Regions from separate parts of the Salimicrobium jeotgali genome, predicted to be linked through region 2. Evidence: predicted binding sites of a transcription regulator. Region 2 holds the regulator's gene; the other holds the start of a gene.
What was found. The regulator CtsR, encoded in region 2, represses protease genes until heat stress. The targets are predictions, from matches to a motif close to ATGGTCAATAAAGGTCAAACA.
Positions count from the first base shown of each region.

Region 1: the regulator CtsR is predicted to act here: its motif matches at 3,299-3,319, upstream of clpP (ATP-dependent Clp endopeptidase proteolytic subunit ClpP).

Region 1 is NZ_CP011361.2:710,230-718,088, forward strand. Features, by position in the region: gene AAV35_RS03495 (gluconeogenesis factor YvcK family protein) at 1-890, shown strand, start outside; gene whiA (DNA-binding protein WhiA) at 906-1,865, shown strand; gene AAV35_RS03505 (HPr family phosphocarrier protein) at 1,989-2,243, shown strand; gene clpP (ATP-dependent Clp endopeptidase proteolytic subunit ClpP) at 2,662-3,240, opposite strand; tRNA gene AAV35_RS03515 (tRNA-Arg) at 3,430-3,503, shown strand; gene AAV35_RS03520 (hypothetical protein) at 3,676-3,900, shown strand; gene AAV35_RS03525 (glutaredoxin family protein) at 3,970-4,209, shown strand; gene AAV35_RS03530 (sugar-binding transcriptional regulator) at 4,342-5,370, shown strand; gene gap (type I glyceraldehyde-3-phosphate dehydrogenase) at 5,406-6,413, shown strand; gene AAV35_RS03540 (phosphoglycerate kinase) at 6,550-7,731, shown strand; gene tpiA (triose-phosphate isomerase) at 7,750-7,859, shown strand, end outside.
Region 2 is NZ_CP011361.2:2,605,704-2,613,562, forward strand. Features, by position in the region: gene radA (DNA repair protein RadA) at 1-594, opposite strand, end outside; gene clpC (ATP-dependent protease ATP-binding subunit ClpC) at 824-3,289, opposite strand; gene mcsB (protein-arginine kinase McsB) at 3,308-4,378, opposite strand; gene mcsA (protein-arginine kinase activator protein McsA) at 4,378-4,932, opposite strand; gene AAV35_RS13345 (CtsR family transcriptional regulator) at 4,951-5,412, opposite strand; gene AAV35_RS13350 (MgtC/SapB family protein) at 5,594-6,295, opposite strand; rRNA gene rrf (5S ribosomal RNA) at 6,433-6,547, opposite strand; rRNA gene AAV35_RS13360 (23S ribosomal RNA) at 6,600-7,859, opposite strand, start outside.

The DNA.
Region 1 (7,859 bases), 800 kb from region 2:
AGCAGCCTATTTCTCTGTCTGCTCTGGTGACAATCGCTGATGATGGTGGAAGCTCCGGAAAGATACGCTCGGAGATGGAAATCCCTGCTCCGGGGGACATCAGGAACGTAATTGCCGCTTTATCGGAAGCGGAGCCGATTCTGCTCGATCTTTTCCAACACAGGTTTCCGGATGGGAACGGCCTGTCCGGCCATTCGATGGGGAACCTTCTTCTCGTTGCACTGACAAATATGACGGGTGATTTTTATGATGGGATCAAGCAGCTCTCCCGCGTCCTTAACGTAAAAGGGGATATTTATCCTGTATCCAAATACTCGATGAATCTCCATGCCGAGATGGATGATGGGACGATCGTTTCCGGTGAATCGAAGATACCGGAGGCGAACAAGCGGATCAAACATCTGTTCCTGAGCCCGACGCCGGCCGAACCTCTGCCGGAAGCCATTGATGCTATCATGGATTCCGAACTGATCGTCATTTCACCCGGAAGTCTTTACACAAGTATACTGCCGAATCTGATCATTCCCGAAGTGAAAGAAGCGCTCCGCGAAACAAAAGCGACTGTAACGTATGTGTGTAACGTAATGACCCAGGAAGGGGAGACTTCCCACTACACAGCTGCCGATCATCTGCAGGCGATCCATGATCACATCGGGGACGACGTGGTGGATTCGATTATTGTGCACAATAAGCCGATCCGCTCCGAGATGCGTGAACTTTACGCAAAAGAGAACGCACAGCCGGTCAGCTACGACCTCGACCGCCTGCGATCGATGAATATAAGGATTATCGAAGAAGACATCATTGACAGAACAAAACAGGTGATCCGTCACGACCCTGAGAAGCTGTCCAAATTGCTGTACAACATGATAAACGACCGCAGCGTTTAGAAAGGAGGGATGACGATGTCCTTCGCCTCTGAAATAAAGAAAGAACTTACGAATATGAAAGAAGACCTCGAAGCCAATGAAGCGGAACTCGCAGCCCTTGTAAGGATGAACGGCACTTTTTCGCTCAGAAACAAACAGTATCTGCTGGACGTACAGACGGAAAACGCAGCGATCGCCCGCCGTATTTATACGCTGATGAAGCAGCTGTTTCCTTACCCGGCCGAACTGCTCGTACGTAAGAAGATGCGTCTGAAGAAAAACAACGTCTACATCGTCCGGATGAAAGAGAATGCCGAAGTAATACTGAAGGAACTGGAAATACTGGAGGGCCCTCTTTCCGTCAATAAAAAGATTCCCGCTAAGTATTCCGGTACGACGAAAGGAAAAAGGGCTTATCTGCGCGGGGCTTTCCTTGCCGGAGGGTCCGTCAATAACCCTGAAACGTCTTCCTATCATCTGGAAATGAATTCTTCGGATGAGTATCACAACGAAGAACTGTGCAAAATGATGAACACGTTCGACCTTCACGCCCGTACGCTCGAGAGGAGAAACGGTTTCATCACTTATTTGAAGGAAGCGGAGAAAATTACCGAATTTATCAGTAATATTGGCGCTCACCAGGCGCTTTTCAAGTTTGAAGACGTAAGAATTGTCCGTGATATGAGAAACTCGGTGAACCGTCTCGTCAATTGTGAAACGGCCAACCTCAACAAAACAATCGGAGCTGCGTTCCGTCAGGTGGAAAACATCCGTTTCATCAATAAAACAGTAGGTCTCGATGCGATGCCGCCGAAGCTGAGAGATCTGGCCCGGGTGCGTCTCGAGCATCAGGACGTCTCGCTGAAGGAACTCGGTGAACTGGTTCCGGGCGGCAAGATCAGTAAATCCGGAATCAATCACCGTCTGAAAAAAATCGATGAATTCGCTGAAAAAGTAAGACGAGGGGAAGTCTCCGGGACTTCGGGGAGGACCTGATGTATTAAAACGGTTTTCATGCTATAATGAGAACCACTGGAAACGTCACCCTTTCCCCGGGGACGTTTTTTTCGAACAGACTGTATGCGCTTTCAAAATAGATTATAAGAAGGAGGATGACCGGTGATAGAAAAAAAGGTGAAAGTCGAATTATCCACGGGACTGCAGGCGAGACCTGCCGCCCAGTTCGTCCAGCTGGCGAATCGTTTCAGCTCGGACGTCTTCATTGAAAAGAACGAAAAGCGGGTAAATGCCAAAAGTATAATGGGGCTGATGAGTCTGGCTGTCGCAGGTGACGAAGAAGTAGTGCTTGTTACGGACGGCCATGATGAAGAAGAAGCCATGACGAAGCTCGAGGAATTTGTAAAAGAGGCATAAATGCTCAGTTGAAAAATATACATACAGAGAAAAGTCTCCGGAGCAGAGGTAAAAGAAGTCTGTATCAAAACTGAATAGCATACATGAAACCGGACGGTCCGTGACGTCCGGTTTTTTGCATTCAGAGAAGAGAGTCTGTACTGCCCGGTCATGATTTCAGGCCCCGGGAGTTTCGTTATCCTGCCCTTCAGCCCGCTTCCTTCTCTCCGAAAGGAAGGAAAAAGCGGTTTTCGTGACCTTCGGAGGGGAAAAATCGTGCTGAACGTCACGATTACGTGATAATCCTTCCCTTCAACTCCCTCGGGAGCACGTGGAGGGAAGGAAAGAGGTGCACCAAATAAAAAAAGCGGGCAGTATGGAAAAGATCCATACTGCCCGCTTTTAAAGTGTTTTTCAATATAGAGTCGTAATAGTGAAATTAGTTCTCCATTACTTTGTCGATCAGACCATAGTCCACTGCTTCGTGAGCATCCATGAAGTTGTCACGGTCCGTGTCGCGCTGAATAACTTCATAAGGCTGACCGGTACGCTCGGAGAGAATCTTGTTCAGTTTCTCTCTCATTCTGATGATTCTGTTGGCATGGATTTCGATGTCGGAAGCCTGACCCTGAGTACCGCCGAGTGGCTGGTGGATCATCACTTCACTGTTCGGAAGTGCGTAGCGCTTGCCTTCCGTACCGGCGTTAAGCAGGAAAGCACCCATGGAAGCTGCCATACCTGTGCAGATAGTGGAAACGTCCGGTTTAATGAACTGCATCGTATCAAAGATAGCCATACCGGCAGTGATGGAACCGCCCGGAGAGTTGATGTACAGGGAGATGTCTTTATCGGGATCGTCCGCAGCCAGGAATAGAAGCTGGGCTACGATCGAGTTCGATACGTTATCATCGATCGGACTGCCGAGCATGATAATCCGGTCTTTTAACAGCCGGGAATAAATATCATAAGCCCGTTCCCCGCGGTTCGTCTGTTCAATTACTGTTGGTACTAGATTCATAATGTATTCCTCCTCATTACATTCTCAATGAATGATTTTGTATGTTCATCATACCTTTATGGTCAATGAAGGTCAAACAATTTACTTTCATATCCACGAATATTGTTTCCCTAACCCGGATGAAATAAACATTTAAAGGGGACTTGCGTTCTGAAGACATACCCTTTATAATGGTTTTTGTGTCGATATGCGCCCGTAGCTCAGCTGGATAGAGCGATAGATTCCGGTTCTATAGGTCGGGGGTTCAAGTCCTCTCGGGCGCACTTGTATATACCGGAAAGCTCTCCAATATCATTTGGAGGGCTTTTTTGTTACAATATAAGCAGTGAAATCATTGGTGTTCTTCATTCAGAAAAGGTCAGACAGCCGGAACTGTTCGACTTAAAAGTCGTGCAGGCATCCGGCTGAATCGCTTTGGACCAGGGAGGTACTGCTATGGCAAAAGTTATCCGCTTTACGATTTTATGGACGGAACAGTTGATGGAGAGCCGGAGAATTCATCTGTTCGATATGAAGACACAGAGCAGAATTTCTTTTAATCATGAACTGATAGAACGGGCTCCCAGATGGACGGTGGAAAAAGAACTGATCACGTTCCTTCAATCGAAAGAAAGAAAAATAGACAGCGGTTATTACGATGGAAAGAAGCATGCTTCCTAGCTGCTTCTTTTTAAGTGAAAAACTTTTCCATCAGTGGTAAAATGAAGAGGAAGTGAAGGTGGGATGGAGATGAACGAAATCACTCTGTTTTCAAGAAATAACTGTTCGCTTTGCGAAGAAGTGAAAGTCTGGATAGATCTGCTCGCTTATGATTATTCTTTTGAATTTCGGGAAAAGGATATAGAGGAGGACGATGATCTTCATGAAAAGTACGCCCTCCAGATTCCGGTCGTACATGTGAATGGCGAGGAACTCATTTTTCCGCAGTTGAGCGAAAATGCTGTAAGAGAGCGCTTGCAGAAGTATTAAACTTGCACTTTTCAACAGCAGTTGGTAGTATAGTTTGTGAAGGAAATATTTTTTTGCTCCTAGCGGGACACAAAATGATGTAGTGGGACGTTATTGCCCCAATCTTCTTTTTAAACTGAAGGAGCAATGTTTATGAAAGAATGGATAGAATTACAGAAGAAACTTTATCCGGATGTTCTGGAGATTATTCAGAACAGATATCGGCTTCTCCATTACGTTTCACTTATGGAACCGATCGGACGCAGGACGCTTGCGGATAACCTGAATCTCAAGGAGCGCAGCATACGCTCCGAAGTCACCTTTCTGCAAAACGGCGGAATGGTGGAGGTGACTACGCGGGGGCTGTTGCTTACCGGGGAAGGAAAGTCCCTGCTTGAGAACATGGCCCCTTACATGAGGGAAGTTTCAGGGGTGAAGGTTTTAGAAGACCGTTTAAGGGAAAAGCTAAAACTGGAGTCTGTCATCGTCGTACCCGGCGACAGCGACGAGTCCGAGTGGGTGAAAGAGGAAATGGGAAAAGCGTGTGTCACGTACCTGCAGTCTATTGCGGGACCCGGTCAGACGCTTGCAGTGACCGGGGGGACGACGATGGCCTCCGTGGCTTCGAGAATGACCCCTTCGGCCGGGATGGAAGACTGGCTCTTCGTTCCGGCGCGGGGAGGCCTCGGAGAACGGGTGGAACATCAGGCGAATACGATTTGTGTGGAAATGGCCAAAAAAGCGATGGGGAACTACCGTCTGCTTTATGTGCCGGATCCGATCAGTGAAGAATCGTATCAGAACATTATCGAGGAACCTTCCGTCAAAGACGTTCTCGGTATCATCCGCTCTTCCGACATCGTCATCCACGGTCTCGGAGATGCACTTACGATGGCTAACCGGAGAAAGACCCCCGATGACCAGCTTGCCGTAATCAAAGAAAGGCAGGCGGTAGGGGAAGCTTTCGGGTACTACTTCAGCCAGTCGGGTGAAGTAGTGCATAAGGTGAGAACGGTCGGTCTTCAGCTCGAGGACCTGGAAGGAGACAGAGAGGTGATTGCCGTCGCAGGCGGCAGTTCCAAAGCGGATGCCATCTCTTCCTACTTCCAGCCCGGCAAGAGCAGCGTTCTCATCACCGACGAAGGCGCAGCGAAAGAGTTGATAAGGGATACGTCCCTTTAAATAATTAAATGTAATATTCTAAGGAGGAATTCAGCATGACAGTAAAAGTTGGTATTAACGGTTTTGGACGTATCGGACGTAACGTATTCCGTGCTGCTCTGAAAAACGATGAAGTGGAAGTAGTAGCTGTAAACGACCTTACAGATGCGAATATGCTGGCTCACCTTCTTCAGTATGATACCGTTCACGGTACGCTTGAAGAAGAAGTTGAAGTCAACGGCGAGAACCTTGTAGTAGGCGGTAAAGAAATCATCGTGAAATCCGAAAAAGATCCGGCACAGCTCGGCTGGGACGACCTGGGCGTAGAAGTGGTCATCGAATCGACCGGACGCTTCACACAGCGTGACGATGCCAAGAAACACATTGATGCAGGAGCTAAGAAAGTAATCATCTCCGCACCTGCCAAAGGTGAAGATCTTACAGTAGTTATGGGTGTTAACGAAGGTGACTACGATCAGGACAGCCACCACGTTATTTCCAACGCATCCTGCACTACGAACTGCCTGGCACCATATGCGAAAGTACTCCATGACAAATTCGGAGTTAAGCGCGGTATGATGACTACAGTTCACTCTTACACGAACGACCAGCAGATCCTTGACCTGCCGCACAAAGACTATCGTCGTGCCCGTGCTGCAGCTCAGAACATCATTCCAACAACTACAGGCGCAGCTCAGGCAGTTACAAAAGTTCTTCCTGAACTCGAAGGCAAGCTGAGCGGTATGGCTATGCGTGTTCCGACACAAAACGTATCCATCGTTGACTTCGTGGCGGAACTTGATAAAGATGTAACTGTAGATGAAGTGAACAGTGCACTGAAAGAAGCTGCAGAAGGCGAACTTAAAGGTATCATGGGGTACAGTGAAGAGCCGCTTGTATCTTCCGACTATAACGGTAATACGAACTCTTCCGTAATCGATGCCCTTTCCACATTGAGCCTTGAAGGCAACATGGTGAAAGTAGTATCCTGGTACGACAACGAGTTCGGTTATTCCAGCCGTTGTGTAGACCTTGCTGCTTACCTTAAAAAACAAGGAATCTAAGCTTTAATCACTAAAAGGAGGAGGTCCTGTATCCTCCTCCTTTTCTTCATTTGCTGAAGAAAAAAATTAATGTGTTTCCGCTGATATCTTTAGTGGAAACATACATACCAGACAGATCAAAGGAGGTTCTCGGAAGATGAATAAACAGACGATCAGCGATATAGAAGTGGATGGTAAGACGGTTTTCTGCCGTGTGGACTTCAACGTGCCCATGAAGGACGGAGAAGTGACGGACGATACGAGAATCAAAGCGGCCCTGCCGACAATCCAGCATCTTACAGGTAACGGAGCTAAAGTTATTCTGGCAAGTCATCTCGGGCGTCCGAAAGGGGAAGCCCATGATGAATTGAGACTGGATCCGGTAGCGGAGCGTCTCAGTGATCTGCTTGGTGCGGAAGTGCTGAAGTCGGATGAAGTGTACGGTCAGGAAGTGACAAAAGCGATTTCCGAAATGGAACGCGGAAAAGTCCTTCTTCTTGAGAACGTGCGGTTTGATCCCGGCGAAGAGAAGAACGACGCAGAACTTGCGAAGCACTTTGCCGACATGGCTGACCTTTACGTCAATGATGCGTTCGGAGCGGCTCACCGTGCCCATGCTTCCACAGCAGGGGTGGCGGAGTACATCCCGGCAGTAGCCGGTTTCCTCATGCAGAAGGAACTGGAAGTGCTCGGGAATGCCCTCGCCGACCCGGAACGTCCGTTTACAGCTATTATCGGTGGTGCTAAAGTTAAAGATAAGATCGGTGTCATCGATCATCTTCTCGACAAAGTCGATAACCTCATCATCGGAGGCGGACTCGCCTACACGTTCGTGAAAGCACAGGGGTATGAAATCGGCAAGTCGCTTCTCGAGGAAGATAAAATCGATCTTGCCAAACAGTACATGGAGAAAGCGAAAGAGAATAATGTGAATTTCATTATGCCTGAAGACGTCATCGTTGCAGATGATTTCAGTGAGGATGCGAATACGAAAGAAGTAAGTATCGAAGAAATTCCGGAAGACTGGGAAGCTCTCGATATCGGGCCGAAAACCCGGGAGACGTATGCAGATCTCGTCAAGGATTCGAAACTCATTATCTGGAACGGGCCGATGGGCGTTTTTGAAATGGATACGTTCGCCGGCGGTACAAAAGCTGTCGCAGAGGCCCTCGCCGGTACAGAAGGATATACAGTGATCGGCGGCGGAGATTCCGCAGCGGCAGTCGAAACGTTCGGCTATGCCAGTGATATGGATCACGTGTCCACAGGCGGAGGCGCTTCTCTTGAATTCATGGAAGGGAAAGAACTTCCGGGAGTAACGGTTCTGAACGATAAATAATCTGAAGAGGTGATGAATATGCGTAAGCAGGTAATCGCAGGAAACTGGAAAATGAACAAAACGCACAAAGAAGCGGAATCTTTCATTAATGAAGTCAAAGGAAAAGTGCCTTCGAAGGAGAGTGTGGA
Region 2 (7,859 bases):
ACTCGTACATTCACGAACCTGGGACACGCTTCCCGGCGCGGAAGTGACCTCTTCCTTATATACCGTCTGAATAGAGTCGACCACCAGAAATTTCGGCTGCACCGTCTCTATATGAGCGACGATATGCTCGAGGTTCGTTTCTGCGAGAATGTACAACTGATCCGATGTAACGTTTAAACGGTCTGCACGAAGCTTCGTCTGCTTCGTCGATTCTTCACCGGAAATGTACAGGACGGGAAGGTTCTTGTCCGCTAACTGAGAGGAGACCTGAAGTAAGAGGGTCGATTTTCCAATACCCGGATCACCGCCTATTAAAACCATCGAACCTCCTACAATACCCCCGCCGAGCACCCGGTTAAACTCCGGCATCGCCGTCTCTATCCTCGATTCTTCTTTCAATGCGATAGACGTGATGCGCTCCGGTTTCGATCTGTTATCCTTATCGACCTGAAACGTGTGGCGGTCGTTCTTCCCTGTAATCGCTGTTTCCTCCACGAAAGTATTCCAGCGTCCGCATGCCGGACACTTCCCCATCCATTTAGGAGATTCGTTTCCGCACTCCTGACAGACAAATATCGTCTTCTTTTTAGCCACCTTACATCTCTCCTTACTGTATATTATATACGGGATTTCTTATATATAAGTTTCATCCCCGTTTCAATTTCATTAAAAATCACCCCGGCCTTTAAAAAAGAGCCTGCAGAATATAAGTTCGGGGCGCACGGGAGAGAAACATGCAAGTCCCTTCCGTTATTTCTTCCTCTTTGTATAATTATGAGGGAATAAAGAAAAAATCGGAAGGCATATGCCTTCCGATTCATACTTAAGCTTCTGAAGTTGCTGTGGATACTACGAATTCATTGTTTTCATCAAGATCGATGACCACTTTCTGTCCTTTGTGGATCGACTCTTTCAACAGTTCCTCGGACAGCAGATCTTCCACGTTCTTCTGCAGTGAACGACGAAGCGGTCTCGCACCATATTCCGGATCGAATCCTTCTTCGGCAATATGGGAGATGGCTTTATCCGAAAGTGTAAAGTCGATTTCCTGCTCCAGCAGACGCGTTCTGAGCTGGTCTGCCATGAGAGTCACAATGTCTTTCATGTGTTTTCTCTCCAGAGCATGGAAAACGATGGTTTCATCGATACGGTTAAGGAACTCAGGACGGAAAGCTTTTTTAAGCTCTTCGGTCACTTTCGATTTCATATCTTTGTGGTCCTGAGTCTGGTCTCCCATGGAAAACCCGACGTATTTATTTTCTTTCAATTCCTGTGCGCCGACGTTCGAAGTCATAATGAGCACAGTGTTCCGGAAATCTACGACGCGACCTTTACCGTCCGTCAGACGACCGTCTTCAAGTACCTGAAGCAGTACGTTGAATACATCCGGGTGCGCTTTTTCCACTTCATCCAGCAGCACGACAGAGTATGGTTTCTGACGGACTTTTTCTGTTAACTGTCCGCCTTCTTCATAGCCGACATAGCCCGGAGGGGAACCTACGAGACGGGACGTGCTGTGTTTTTCCATATATTCGGACATATCAACACGGATCATCGCGTCCTCTTCACCGAACATGCTTTCAGCGAGAGCGCGGGCCAGTTCTGTTTTACCTACACCTGTCGGACCTAGGAAAATAAAGGAACCGATCGGACGTTTAGGGTCCTTCAATCCCGCACGAGCCCGGCGGATCGCCTTAGCCACGGAATCGACAGCTTCCTCCTGACCGATGACGCGGTTATGAAGCGTATCTTCGAGGTGAAGAAGCTGTTCGCTTTCTTCTGTAGTCATTTTCTTCACAGGGACACCGGTCCAGAGAGAGACGATGGAAGCTATATCTTCGACAGTCACTTCGGAATCTTCCTGTCCCTGTTTTTCTTTCCATTTTTTCTGCGTTTCTTCCAGCTCTTCGCGTAACTTCTGTTCGTCGTCGCGAAGAGAAGCAGCTTTTTCAAATTCCTGACTCTGTACAGCCGCATCTTTTTCTTTACGGACTTCTTCGAGTTTCTGCTCCAGTTCTTTCAGGTTAGGTGGAGCCGTATATGAACGGAGGCGTACTTTGGAAGCTGCTTCATCTATGAGATCGATAGCTTTGTCCGGAAGGAAACGGTCTGTGATATAACGATCGGAGAACCGGACTGCTGATTCGATTGCTTCATCTGTAATCGTTACTCTGTGGTGTGCTTCATAACGGTCCCGCAGACCCTGAAGGATCTGTGTGGATTCTTCCGTCGTAGGTTCATCCACCTGGATAGGCTGGAAACGACGTTCCAGAGCAGCATCTTTTTCGATATACTTCCGGTATTCATCCAGCGTAGTGGCGCCGATACACTGAAGATCCCCACGGGCAAGAGAAGGTTTCAGAATGTTGGAAGCGTCAATCGCCCCTTCTGCACCGCCGGCTCCGATCAGTGTGTGCAATTCGTCAATGAAAAGAATGATATTCCCTGCCTGACGAATCTCTTCCATCACTTTTTTCAAACGGTCTTCAAACTCTCCGCGGTATTTAGTACCGGCGACGACCGTACCCATATCGAGGGTCATGACGCGTTTATCCCTCAGAATCTCAGGTACTTCGTTTTCCACGATCTGCTGGGCGAGTCCTTCTGCAACTGCAGTTTTACCGACACCCGGCTCCCCGACGAGTACAGGGTTGTTTTTCGTACGACGACTCAATACCTGTATGACACGCTGAATTTCTTCACTACGACCGATGACCGGGTCGACGTTTCCTTCTTTGGCAATGGACGTCAAGTCCTGGGCAAGGGAGTCGAGTGTAGGGGTGGTTTGACCGCTGCCCTGAGCAGCTCCACCGCCCTGGTTGCCGCCGCGACGACCCTGGCCGCCGGTCGATTCATTGTTCCCCAGCAGCTGAAGTACCTGTTGGCGGGCTTTATTCAGACTGACACCGAGATTGTTAAGCACTCGTGCAGCCACTCCTTCTCCTTCGCGGATCAGACCGAGAAGAATATGTTCCGTGCCTACGTAAGAGTGCCCCAATTTGCGGGCTTCGTCCATGGAAAGCTCAATCACCTTCTTGGCGCGCGGAGTATAGTGGATCGTCTGGGATTTCTGTTCTCCTGCACCGATCAGGTTCTCCACTTCCGTCTGGATGGTTTCAGCTTCCAGTCCAAGCGCAGTCAGCGCTTTCGCTGCAATACCCTCACCTTCTTTAACGAGACCTAACAGCACGTGCTCCGTACCGATATTACTGTGACCTAGACGCACGGCTTCTTCCTGGGACAATGCAAGTACTTTTTGTGCTCTTTCTGTAAATCTGCCAAACATCATAATTTGTTACCTCCTTCATTAGTTATCATCTTCAAGATTTATTCTTTCCCTGATCAGAGTCGCCCGTTTGATATCCCGGTCTTCGGGGTCCAGGGATTCTCCTGCGTACTGCTGGAGAAATCCGGGCTGGGTCAGTACCATCAGTTCATTTAAGATGGTGCGCGGTATGTCTTTCAGAAAATCCAGATCAATACCGAGACGAAGATCCGACAGACAGCCTGCTGCTTCTTTTGAAGTGATGACCCGGCTGTGTCTGAGCGTACCATAAGAACGATAAATACGATCTTCCAGCTGCACAGGTGAACGATTCATCAGTGTCTGTCTTGCCTTGCGTTCCTGCTCAATGAGCTGCTGCACAACGCTGTGCAGATCTTCCACGATGTCTTCTTCTGATTTACCCAGAGTAATCTGGTTTGAAATCTGAAAAAGATTTCCCACCGCTTCACTGCCTTCACCATATATTCCCCGCACGACGAGACCCAGCTGGTTGATTGCAGGGGTCATACGATTAATCTGTTTAGTGAGGGCGAGCGCGGGCAGGTGCATCATGACAGAGGCCCTCATTCCTGTTCCCACATTTGTCGGGCATGCAGTCAAATATCCGCGCTCTTCATCAAAGGCGTAATCTATTTTCTCTTCAAGCCAGTCATCCAGCTGAGAGGCCTGTTCCAGCGCTTTATCAAGCTGAAAACCAGGGAAATACAGCTGAATGCGAAGATGATCTTCTTCATTGACCATAATCGACACCTGTTCATTTTCACTGATAATGGTAGCTGCATTTTCTCTGTCTTCAATCAGATGGGGGCTGACCAGATGCTTCTCTACGAGCCCCCTTTTTTCTATCGGCTGAAGATCATCCATCTTCACGAGCTGCAGCCCTTCATATTCACGGAAAGAACTATCGGTAAAATGTTCATCCATGAAGGAAAGGACCTCCTCCAGCGGTTCACCTCTTGCTACCGTGGGGAATGGCTGGGAAGAGAAGTTTCTTGCAAGCCGGATACGACTGCTCAGTACAATATCACTGTCCGGTCCGTCGTGCCGCATCCACGGACTGATAGCCTCATTCATAAATTTCTCAAGAGACATCAGGAATCACCGCCTTTATCCTGGTTCAATTCTTCTTCAAGTGTTCTGATTTCATCTCTTACCTTGGCAGCTTCCTCGAATTCTTCCTGGTTGATAAGCTGATGAAGCTTTTCCCGGTGTTTCTCAATATCTCTGCGAAGATTCAGATCCCCGCCGGCTCGTTTTGGAACTTTGCCGTGGTGAGTCGTATTTCCGCTGTGCACCCGTTTCAGAATCGGATCCAGCCTTTCATTGAACGTCTCATAGCACGTGGCACAGCCGAATTTCCCGGCCTTCGTGAATTCCTGATAGGTCAGACCGCATCCGGAACATTGAAGACTTTCCTTCTGCTGCTGCTGCTTATTCCCCTGAAATAACTTTCCGGCACTTCCGCTGCCTTCCATATGAAAAAGTCCGGACAACAAATCATTCAGAGAGAACTTCTCTTCTTCCTGATTCATGTACCCCTGTTCCTTGGCACAGGAGTCGCACAAATGAACTTCATTTTTTTCACCGTTGATCACTTGGGTCAGATGAACAGTAGCCGGATACTTCTCACAGCGCTGACATTGCATACAAGCACACTCCTTTCTCTACTTATATTTAAGCTTCGATAACATAGCCGTCATTACTCTCGATCGTATTTCATCACGGAACGGTAATGGGAAAGCTAACGTATTTCTATCAATAACGCTCAAAATAAGTTCGGACTCTCTCGTCGTAATCACTTTATTTTCAAGCAGCCGTTCCACGATATCCAGAGCTCTAGACTGGGATACCTGCGGCTGAATGAGCAGTAATACTTCGTCGATGAGATCGGCTTCATCCAGATGCTGAATACGGCGGATGCGAATATATCCGCCACCGCCTCTTTTACTTTCCACTATATACCCTTTTTCCACAGTGAAACGGGTCTTAATCACATAATTGATTTGAGAGGGCACACACTGAAATTTTTCAGCCAGATCACTACGTTTTATTTCGATGACCTGATGCGGGTTATCCTGGATTATATGTTTCAGATATTCTTCGATGACATCGGATATATTCCGCATGGCCCTCCTCCTTCCTTTGACTTTGACTATCTTTGACTATAATTTTATTATACTCAAAATCATGAAGCATTCAACTATTTTGTTTGCAATAAACCCTTTCCCTGAACACCCTCCCATTAAAAGCATTTTGTCGGCAAATCACCATATCCTATCTTTACAAAAAAAGCCCGGCAGCAGGCTTTTAGAATCTGTGGATTACTGAAATTTCCCCGTCGAGTTTTCCCAACTCTTCCATCAAGGTTTGATCATCCAGTGTATTTGTTTTTGATAATTTCAAAATCATATAGATATGATCTTCTTTTTTGATTTCCACCTTTTCGATTTCAACTTCAAGATGTTCCAGCAGTGCAAAAATCTCCTTTACACCTTTCTGGTCTGCCACTGTAAGGTGATAAGCACCCTTTGCTACGTGCCTGAGATATTTTTCTTCCAGGTTATTCAACAGGATGAGGCTGAGAAGGACAAGAAAAGTGGCCAGCACCGCAATGTCGTACATTCCTGCTCCGACAATCAGTCCAATCCCCGCAACTGTCCATATAGAAGCGGCTGTCGTCAGGCCACGGATGGTGCTTCCGTTTACGATAATCGTACCTGCTCCAAGAAAGCCGATTCCGCTGATAACATAAGAAGGAATGCGGGCAGGATCAAAGCGGATATTGTCATATTTCTGGATATATTCTTCAAATCCGTATAGGGATAAAAGCATCATAATACACGCTCCGACACCAACAAGTATGTGGGTACGGAATCCGGCAGAGTGCCGTTTCAGTTCTCTTTCAAAACCTATCAGTCCTGAAAGAAACAGTGCAATCACCAGTCTGATCGTAAAAATATCAAAGTCTTCGTCAATAAATCCCGAAAAAAATTCTTTGAATTCTTCCATCCTGCTCCCCGCCTTTCCAGTTTCGACTTCTCTAAATATCCTACCCCTGCATAATAAGACTGAATCATAGAAGGGGTCGAGAAAGATCTTACCTATACAAAAGAAGCCCAGAGGGGGTGGCCTCTGGGCTTCTGACAATGTGGCAGCGCCCTACTCTTGCGGGGGGTAACCCCGACTACCATCGGCGCGGAAGAACTTAACTTCTGTGTTCGGCATGGGAACAGGTGTGACCTCTTCGCTATTGCCACCACATCTTAGGAAGGAATGAACCTTCAAAACTGGATAAGAAACATACGACCAACGTATAGAGAAGATCTCGATGGATTAGTATCCGTCTGCTGCACGTGTCGCCACGCTTCCACACCGGACCTATCAACCTCTTCGTCTCAGAGGCATCTCTACAAAGGGAAATCTCATCTCAAGGGGGGCTTCATGCTTAGATGCTTTCAGCACTTATCCCGTCCACACGTAGCTACCCAGCAATGCTCCTGGCGGAACAACTGGTACACCAGCGGTGTGTCCATCCCGGTCCTCTCGTACTAAGGACAGCTCCTTTCAAATTTCCAACGCCCACGACGGATAGGGACCGAACTGTCTCACGACGTTCTGAACCCAGCTCGCGTACCGCTTTAATGGGCGAACAGCCCAACCCTTGGGACCGACTACAGCCCCAGGATGCGATGAGCCGACATCGAGGTGCCAAACCTCCCCGTCGATGTGGACTCTTGGGGGAGATAAGCCTGTTATCCCCGGGGTAGCTTTTATCCGTTGAGCGACGGCCCTTCCATGCGGTACCGCCGGATCACTAAGTCCGACTTTCGTCCCTGCTCGACTTGTAGGTCTCGCAGTCAAGCTCCCTTGTGCCTTTACACGCTGCGAATGATTTCCAACCATTCTGAGGGAACCTTTGAGCGCCTCCGTTACTTTTTGGGAGGCGACCGCCCCAGTCAAACTGCCCACCTGACACTGTCTCCGGACCGGATCACGGTCCTGGGTTAGAATGTCCGTACCGCCAGGGTGGTATCCCACGGGCGCCTCCACCGAAGCTTGCGCTCCGGTTTCGATGGCTCCCACCTATCCTGTACAAGCGATACCAACATTCAATATCAGGCTACAGTAAAGCTCCACGGGGTCTTTCCGTCCTGTCGCGGGTAATGCGCATCTTCACGCATCGTATAATTTCACCGGGTCTCTCGTTGAGACAGTGCCCAAGTCGTTGCACCTTTCGTGCGGGTCGGAACTTACCCGACAAGGAATTTCGCTACCTTAGGACCGTTATAGTTACGGCCGCCGTTTACTGGGGCTTCGGTTCAACGCTTCGCTTACGCTAACGCATCCCCTTAACCTTCCAGCACCGGGCAGGTGTCAGCCCCTATACTTCACCTTACGGTTTCGCAGAGACCTGTGTTTTTGGTAAACAGTCGCTTGGGCCTCTTCACTGCGGCTCCTCGGCAGAGGAGCACCCCTTCTCCCGAAGTTACGGGGTCATTTTGCCGAGTTCCTTAACGAGAGTTCTCCCGATCACCTTAGGATACTCTCCTCGCCTACCTGTGTTGGTTTGCGG